2 linked regions of the Cellulosilyticum sp. I15G10I2 genome follow. The protein of the gene in region 2 interacts with the protein of the main gene of each other region in a pairwise test. Links are inferred from orthologs where the notes say so. Each region holds a gene or a part of one and is shown on either strand. Other genes may lie near its edges.

What was found. The genes of interacting proteins can lie anywhere in the genome.
Region 1: the proteins of BN3326_RS04725 (region 2) and rho interact in binary tests that used the Escherichia coli proteins (3 or more experiments, as listed by UniProt). The link is inferred for Cellulosilyticum sp. I15G10I2 from one-to-one orthologs.

The regions. Positions count from the first base shown.
Region 1 is NZ_FMMP01000006.1:228,865-232,933, reverse strand. Bases 1-2,857 are described here. They hold rho (transcription termination factor Rho), read right to left. Parts: upstream 2,192-2,857; coding sequence 809-2,191; downstream 1-808. Other genes in these bases: BN3326_RS01100 (bifunctional diguanylate cyclase/phosphodiesterase), read right to left, coding at 2,299-2,857; rpmE (50S ribosomal protein L31), read right to left, coding at 481-681; BN3326_RS01115 (DUF1385 domain-containing protein), read right to left, coding at 1-415. Outside these bases: more of BN3326_RS01100, read right to left, coding at 2,858-3,996; ilvN (acetolactate synthase small subunit), read right to left, coding at 4,036-4,069. UniProt on the Escherichia coli protein: Facilitates transcription termination by a mechanism that involves Rho binding to the nascent RNA, activation of Rho's RNA-dependent ATPase activity, and release of the mRNA from the DNA template.
Region 2 is NZ_FMMP01000006.1:955,933-961,031, forward strand. The notes cover bases 2,425-5,099. They hold BN3326_RS04725 (YhbY family RNA-binding protein), read right to left. Parts: upstream 4,069-5,099; coding sequence 3,781-4,068; downstream 2,425-3,780. Other genes in these bases: nadD (nicotinate-nucleotide adenylyltransferase), read right to left, coding at 2,451-3,668; obgE (GTPase ObgE), read right to left, coding at 4,091-5,099. Also shown: BN3326_RS04705 (D-alanyl-D-alanine carboxypeptidase family protein), read left to right, coding at 1-1,028; rsfS (ribosome silencing factor), read right to left, coding at 1,079-1,423; BN3326_RS04715 (calcium/sodium antiporter), read right to left, coding at 1,444-2,421.

The DNA.
Region 1 (4,069 bases), 730 kb from region 2 along the record:
CTTGATGTCTAAATAATCTGCTTATAAGCATTGGCAGGACCATAAATAGTCCTATAGCAAATACAAAGGATAGACACATTGTGAGTCCCATTATAATCTTTTCGCCTTTATCACCAAGCCTGTTCTGTAACCAAACTTCAAATTTACTCGGCTCTTCAGCATCCTCTTCTTCACCATATAATTCTGCTGAAAAACTAAGTGTTTTCACGCCTAAAACAAGCGATTCAACGAATGTAGCCATACCTCTTAGAATAGGCAGCTTTAAGATTTTAATGCGTTCCATAATAGTTGTGGAGTGCTGAATATCTGTAGTGATTGTCCCATCTGCCTTTCTCACTGAAACAGCATAAATGTGACGCCCCTTCATCATTACCCCTTCAATAACAGCTTGTCCTCCAATATTTATCTTTGCCATTCGCTCACCTCCAATTTTTGCAAAAAAAAGGTTGAGACCATCCTCTCAACCCCTTTTGTAATTTCTTACTTATCGTATTTTTTATTAAATTTATCAATTCTTCCTTTTGCTGAAGCTGCTCTTTGTTTACCTGTATAAAAAGGATGACATTTTGAACACACTTCTACATTGATTGATTCTTTTGTTGAAGATGTTTCAATAGTGTTACCACATCCATTACAAGTAACTGATACTGCTTCATATTTTGGTTGGATTTCTTTATTCATTTAGATTCACCTCTTTCATCGTTCTTTTCTATATTAATTTTCAATCTAGCGATTTTGTGACAACAGTAGAATTATAGCATGAGTTCTTTGACATTGCAAGTATTTGCCTATCAATTTCAACTAAAAATTATAAAGTTTTTTTCATACGTTCTACAAAATCTTTATTGCTACCGCATACTAACATCGTATTAATTAAGTTTTCTGTAACCTCTGAGATATTATTGCGATTGAGCTCTTTGCGAATACTATAGGCAACGCTTACTTCTTCTGGCAATAAGAGCAGATCATCCCTTCGTGTTCCTGATTTATAAATATCGATAGCTGGGAAAATTCTTCTTTCTGAAAGAGACCTGTCTAAGACAAGTTCCATATTACCAGTTCCTTTAAATTCTTCAAAAATTACCTCATCCATCTTACTTCCTGTATCAACTAGAGCAGTCCCTAGTATTGTAAGACTCCCCCCATTTTCTATTTTTCTTGCAGCACCAAAAAACTTCTTTGGCATATGGAGTGCTGCCGGATCAAGTCCTCCAGATAGTGTTCTGCCGCTTGGCGGAATAGTAAGATTGTAGGCTCTAGCCATACGCGTAATGCTATCCAGCAAGATAACTAAGTCTTTACCTTGTTCTACCATGCGTTTCGCTCTTTCTAATACCATTTCTACGACTTGTTTATGATGTTCTGGTGGCTCATCAAAAGTTGATGCAATAACTTGAACATCTTTGCCTTGTATAGAACGCCTTATATCTGTTACTTCCTCAGGTCTTTCATCAATAAGCAGTACAATAAGTGATACTTCACTATGATTATGTGTAATTGCATTTGCAACATGTTTTAAAAGAACTGTTTTGCCGGCCTTAGGCGGCGCTACAATAAGTCCTCTTTGGCCTTTTCCAATAGGCGCAATGATATCGATAATACGGGTAGATAAAATATCTCTTTCATATTCAAGATGAAGTCTTTCATTTGGAAACACCGGCGTCAGTGTCTCAAAATTAGGTCTATATTTAGCCCGCTCTGGTCTGTCCCCATTAACTTTATGCACATATAAAAGCGCTCCTGCTTTTTCACCTTCTTTTGGCTTTCTCATATCGCCTTCTATCCAATCCCCTGTTTTAAGATTGAATCTTCTAATTTGAGAAATAGACAGATAAATATCATTTTCTCCGCGCATAAAGTTCTGAGATCTTAAAAAACCATACCCGTCTGCCATAATTTCAAGAATACCAGCACCCACCATGCGTTCGCTTTTCATTTCTATTTCTTGAAGCGCTGGTTCTTCGATCAGCAGTCCGTCTTCTTCACTTTCAGCATCCCGTTCATCTAAAAGCACCTTAGTCGTCTCTACTATACTATCCTGATTAGCCTTATCTTCTAAAAAAGAGGAGTTATGACTTTCTTCAATATGAGTTATCAGCTCACTTTTTCGCATTTTGTTAATATTTTTTATGCCTAAATCCTTAGCTTTTTGCCTTAGCTGAACTAAAGTTAATTCTTCTAAATTACTCATTAACCAATAACTCCTTTAGCTTCTTTAGTTTTATTAATTAGTTTAACATATATCACGCTTTTATTTCAAGCAAAGATTAAGAAACGTCTGTCCTCACTTTATTGTGTTTAGACTTTAAAATACCTATCTTCTATTTCCACTGCGCTTATAGGCTTGTTCCACAAAAAACCTTGTCCCATTTCACATCCGAGTCTGCTCATAATGTGCAGTTGTTCTTCATTTTCAATACCTTCAGCAATTGTTTTTAAATTAAGTGTTTTGGCTATAGAAATAATAGCTTCTACTATTGTTCGGTCTTGAGGATTCTTTACAATTTCTCTGATAAATGAAATATCTATTTTAAGATGATCAAACATAAATTTCTTGAGATATCCAATAGAAGCATACCCTGTCCCAAAATCATCAATGGATATTGTAAACCCATAGCTCTTTAATTCATGAATCACAAGTTGTGCGATACCTACATCCTCCATAACGGTTGACTCTGTAATTTCTAGTACGATATATTGCGGCTCAATCTCATATCTATTTAAAATGTTTTTAATATTCTTAGCAAGATTTGGATTTTTAAATTGAAGCGCGGATAGATTAACTGAAATAGGTACGATTTCATAACCCCTATCAATCCACTTTCTAATCTGCACACATACCTTTTCTATCACCATGATACCAACTTTTTCAATAAGATTCATCTTTTCAAGTAAGCCAATAAACTTTCCTGGCAGGACTAATTCTCCATTACCCATTAAACGCCTAATGAGGGCTTCCATCCCTACTATCTTATTGCTATTAAGATCTACAAATGGTTGATAATAAACTAAGAACTCATCATTTTCAACTGCAATCCTCATGTCTGATTCAAGAAGCATATTATTTTGAACTTCTTCTTGTATATCTTTTGTATAAAAAACATAAGAAGAGTAACTTATCTCTTTTTTTGCTTTTGCAAGTGCAATTTGTACCATCTTTACAAGTTCACCAGGACTAGTTGAGTTCTCTGGATAAAGTACTACCCCAGCCTTAAAAGCCATATACATATAACTGTTGTGGATTTTTATGGGCTCTTGCATTACTTCATTTAATGTTTCTAAAAGTTTCTTAGTTTCCTCTATATCTTTTATATTTTGATGGATAACTGCAAATGTATTATCAGTATATTTAAAGATTTCTTGGTCTTGATTTAAATAACTCTTTATTCTATGTCCTACTTCTTTTATAATTTTATCGCCTACGCCTAAGCCATATGTATTATTAATTTCTCCAATTTTTTTAATATCAATCAAAATTACAGTAAATTTATAACTATTTTTCCGCGATCTTTGGACTTGTTTATGTAAGCTTTCTAAGAAAACTTTTTCGTTTGGAAAATTAGTTAGATAATCTATATAACTTACCCTGTAAACTTCTTCTTTCATTCTTTGCGTTCTTGTAATATCCTTAGAAATACACACATAGTACTCTAATTTCTTCTCACTCCAGACTGCATTAAAAGAATTTGTTAAATAAATTCTCTTTTCATTCTTAATGAACCGATTTGTAACAAATTCAAATTTCTCACCTTCCATTACAAATTTTCTGATCTTTTCAAGAACTGTATCATCTGCTAAATCTACCCCTACAAACATGCACATATCTTGACCTAATATACTTGTTTTTGTACATCCGCAAGAGGTATATACATTTTCATTCGCATATACAATTTTGCCTTCTGCATCGCCAATGATAAGCCAATCATCTATCTCATCTATTACTCTTTCTAGTACATTTAATAATTTTGACTTGCTAATTTCCTGAGTTATTGGCATATTCAACCTCCTAAACCATGTACTTATCCTGTCTTGTTTTTATATGTGCTTATTCCCTGCCTGAAGTGCAATA
Region 2 (5,099 bases):
TTGGTATGGATGTTGGTGAACAAATCACAGTAGACCAAGCACTTCATGGTGTTCTTTTGATGTCTGCTAACGAAGTGGCTAACGGCCTCGCAGAGGCTGCCAGCGGTTCTATTGAAAACTTTGGCGTTAAAATGACTGAACGTGCCAAGGAACTTGGCGCTGTTAATACGCATTTTGTCAATCCCCATGGTTTACATAGTGCGGAGCAGTATACAACTGCATATGACATGGCATTAATCACAAGCTATATTTATAATAACTCTTATTTTTCCGAAATAATGAGTCATACAACCTACCAGATTCCAAGTACTAATAAAACCACAGAAACGAGATATTTATCTCAGCAGCATCGTCTGATGAATCAACAACGCGACAGTAAAATGTATAGAGCTGATGTTATTGCCGGTAAAACAGGTTACACAGATGTAGCAAGACATACTTTAGTTACTGTTGCAAAACATGGTGATATCGATCTTGTTGCGGTTATCTTAAAGTCTGAGAGAGATAGTTTGTATACAGATACCAATGCCTTATTAAACTATGGCATCAATTCCTACCGCACTCTGAACCTTCATAGTACAGGTACCAGCTTAAAAACATTGCCTATGTATTCAGTTAAAAGCGGACAAACCTATCAGGCAGGTAATTGTTCAATTTCTGTAGAAACACCCTTATCTATTCTTATTCAAAAAGATATTAAAGAGCGTGATATCACAACGCATATTGATCTTCCTGAATATATTGAAATTGGTACAAGTAAAGGAAGTACTATTGGAACGATTACTTATTTGCACGGTACTCAGATATTAGCGAAAAACAACTTACTCATAAAAGATATTGAGTTTTCTCCATCACCTTATCCAACAGTTTTACCCGTATCTAATACGTTGTTAATCGATAAAAAGATCTATTTTATAGTCATTCCAGCGGTACTTATTGTTTTCTTTATAAGCGTTTTGAGACGTATTTTTAAAAGACGCAGAAGAAAAAAAGTGGCCAAACTTAAATTTAATAGACGTATAAAATAATAAATAGAACCTAAAACATGATTTAATCTAATGTTTTAGGTTCTTTCTCATTAGAACGTAATTACTTTTGCATCTTTCCAAAGTCTGTTCAGCCCATAAAACGCAGCATCTTCTTGATGTAAAACGTGCACAATAATGTTACCATAATCTAACAAAATCCATTTGGCTGTTGTATAGCCTTCTTTTTGAAGAAGGGGCACCTGATAATCTGTAAGAAACTCTTCTATTTCATCTGTAATCGCCTGTGTTTGACGTATATTAGTCGCAACAGCAATAATAAAAATATCAGTTAAAGTTGTCAGTTGGTGTACATCCAGCACTTCTATACTTGTTGCTTTTTTATTATTAATTATGTCATATATTTGTTTAGCAAGTATTAATGTGTTTTTATCCAAGTTATTAAAATCTCCTTTCCTTATGCAACAAACACGTTAAGTTGTGTAAAAACTAAGTACCCATAGTAAATAGCAAACATTATTAAGAAAACTTTCCCTTCACTTTTAGATACGATTCTTTCTGATTTACTAAATATATAAAGAACAATCGTGCAAAAAACCATAACTAATAAATCAAGCCCAATAGGATCTTTAGGTATTATATTACCAAATAACGCAGCTGGAAGTCCAGCTACAAAACATATATTAAAGATATTGCTTCCAATAATATTACCAATTGCGATATCTTGCTTACCTTTTTTAGCTGCCATTACAGATGTTACTAGTTCGGGGAGTGATGTGCCAAGCGCAACAATGGTAAGTGCAATAAATCTCTGGCTGACACCAGCTGAAGTTGCTATTTTAGTTGCCGCATTTACAACGAAATTTCCGCCTATAATAATAGCGATAAGTCCAAAAAAACTATATGCAATAGCTAACTTTAGCGGGTACCTCGCTTCTATCTCTTCGCTTTGACCATTTTTAGCCAAATGCAGCAAATAATAAATAAAAATAGTAAAAACAATGAGTATGACGATACCATCACCTCTTGATATCATATTGATATTGCCATTTTGCAGTGGAATATCTAAAAAAAGAACACTGAGCAAAATAGAAACTAAAAGTAAAAATGGAATCTCTTTTTTTATCGTGTTATTCTGAACCCTAATTGGCGCTATAGATGCCGCAATACCTAAGATAAGTACAATATTTAATATATTACTGCCTATAATATTTCCAAGTACCATATCAGTATTATGGCTCAGCATAGCTTTTATACTTACAGCTGCTTCCGGGGCACTTGTCCCAAAAGCAACAATAGTAAGGCCAATAAAGATATCTGGTACATTTAAATTCTTGGCAATAGACGATGCCCCATCTACAAAGTAGTCTGCACCTTTAATTAAGACGACAAAGCCTAAAATAAGAATAACAGCTTGTATCACAATCGTATTCATAATGCCTCCTCATTATTTATCATAACCTTTTATAAATCATATTGTTTGTAGTGTTCAAGCAGCTTAAAAGTGATAGGATGTATTTCTTCGCCTAACAGATGTGTTACATAATTATAAGATGAATAAAGTGCTTTATACATTGCACGATTGAGATCATACAGTGCTAAACTTTTAATTTGCTCTTTGCCTTTATAGGGACTTCTTCCTTCTTCAGTCATATCAGCTAAATAGATAACTTTCTCTAAATCACACATTTCTTCTCTACCCACAGTATGATATCTAATACTATCTAATATAGATGGCTTAGTAATTTTCCATTCGTTTTCAAGCATTGCTGCACCAATCTTGCCATGTGCAAGATCAAGATGTCTTTTTTCAAAATCATCAAGTTCAATCTTATACTGTCTGCATAAGTTCTCTTTTTCTGCTAAAGGCAATTCTTTTGCAATATCATGAAATAATGCTGCAATAAATACTTCATCACAGTTTATTTTATAAACATTGGCAAATTCTATGGCCATTTCAATCACGCCTCTTGTATGTGCATATCTTTTAGGCGACATCTTTGAAGCTACATAACTGCACATACGTTCCCGTTCCTCTGTTGTAAGGTATATTTTATATTCATATAAATTATACTTTTTAATATAATTTTCTACTTCTTGTGGCACTAAATATTTGATAGGTTTCATATTGTGAATTCTGTCTCTAATATTTGAAGAAGATATCGCTAGTGCCGGAACTTCAAGAAAGTGTATACTGGTTTGATATGTTCTTTTAAGCTCTTCAATTTGATGCAGAAGTTCTTCTGTATTATGACCCGGTCTGGTTACAGCTACAAAGTCACAAATTTGAAGTAGTTCCTCTGATTCTTTCCATGTAAGGATTTTATGAATCGCATCTGCTCCCGTAATAAAATATAGCCTAACATCTCTTCCATACACCTTTTTAATTTCTTTTATCGTATCAATTGTGTATGTAACCCCTTCTCGCTCTATTTCAAGGCGCGATACTTTAAAATTTGCATTAGCCGCTGTAGCCAATACTGTCATCAAATATCTGTGCTCACTTGTTGTCATATTGATATTAGACTTATGAGGGGGATGTCCTGTAGGAACAAATAAAACTTCATCAATATTAAACTCATGTCTTACTTCTTCAGCTGTAACAAGATGTCCTATATGAATAGGATCAAAGGTCCCGCCCATTATGGCGAGTTTAGTAATTTGAGATTCCTCAATGCTCATAAAACACTTCTCCTTTGTTCAACTTACCTTCTCTATTATAACCTATTTTTTAAAAATTAAAATATAAAATATAAGAGTTGACTATAAAATAGCAACTCTTAATAAAAGTATATTAGGGTAAAATAATTTTAGGGTTTTTCTTTGAAGGTTTATAAAAAATAATTTTTTTGCCAATCACTTGAACTGGTATAGAATGTGTTCTTTCACTAATCACACTGCTTATATACTTCGGATCTAATAAACAGTTGCTTAAAACACTTACCTTTACAAGTTCTCTTGCCTCTAAGGCTAATAAAATAGCTTCTGTCAGTTCAGGCGTAATCCCATTTTTACCTATTTGAAATATAGGATCTGTAGTTTGTGCCAGAGACTTCAAATAAGCCCTTTGTTTACTTGAAATATTTTGCATTATATTGTCCTTTCTACTTAAAGTACTCAAATTCTAAATCATAAATTCTAACAACGTCACCTTCATGAATATCTGCTTCCTCGAGAGCATCAATAATTCCCCTATCACGTAGATATTTCTGGAAAAATGCAAAGCCTTTTTCAGTATCTAATGCAGTATAACCCATCATCTTCTCAACCCCGATACCTTCTACTGTAAAGTAGCCATCTTCCACTTTAGTAATAGTAAAAGGTGCATTGGAATAATCAGTAACTTCTTCAAATTCTGGCTCAAAAACAACTGTATGATCTGGTACAGTAGCAAGTAAATCCGACGTCTTTTGCATAAGCTCCTGCAAATTCTGATTACCTGCTGCAGATATAGGAATAACTTCTATCCCTTGAGGTTTAAATGCCTGCTCTAGTCTTTGGATGCTTTCCTCAAAATCTCCTATGTCTATTTTATTTGCAGCAATAATTTGAGGTTTATTTTTTAATATTTCGTCATTGTATATATTAATTTCTTTTTGTATTGTATAAACATCTTGTACTGGATCTCTTCCTTCCGTACTTGCCACATCAACTACATGTATAAGAACTTTTGTTCTTTCAACATGTCTTAAAAAATCGTGGCCTAATCCTACGCCCTCAGAAGCACCTTCTATAAGGCCTGGAATATCTGCCATAACAAACTGTTTACCATATTTATTAGTAATCACACCTAAGTTAGGCGCAAGAGTCGTAAAGTGATAATTTGCAATCTTAGGCTGTGCATTGCTTACCATAGATAAAAGTGTAGATTTTCCTACATTAGGATATCCTACAAGTCCTACATCAGCAATCATCTTTAACTCAAGAATGATCCAATATTCTTTTGCCGGTTTACCTTTTTCTGCATATCGTGGCGCTTGTCTGGTTGCTGTTGCAAAGTGTTGATTCCCTTTTCCACCTTTTCCTCCGCTAAAAATAATTTCCCTCTGACTAGGTGCATGAAGGTCTGCAATGACTTTTAACGATTCAGCTTCTCTTATAACTGTTCCCTGT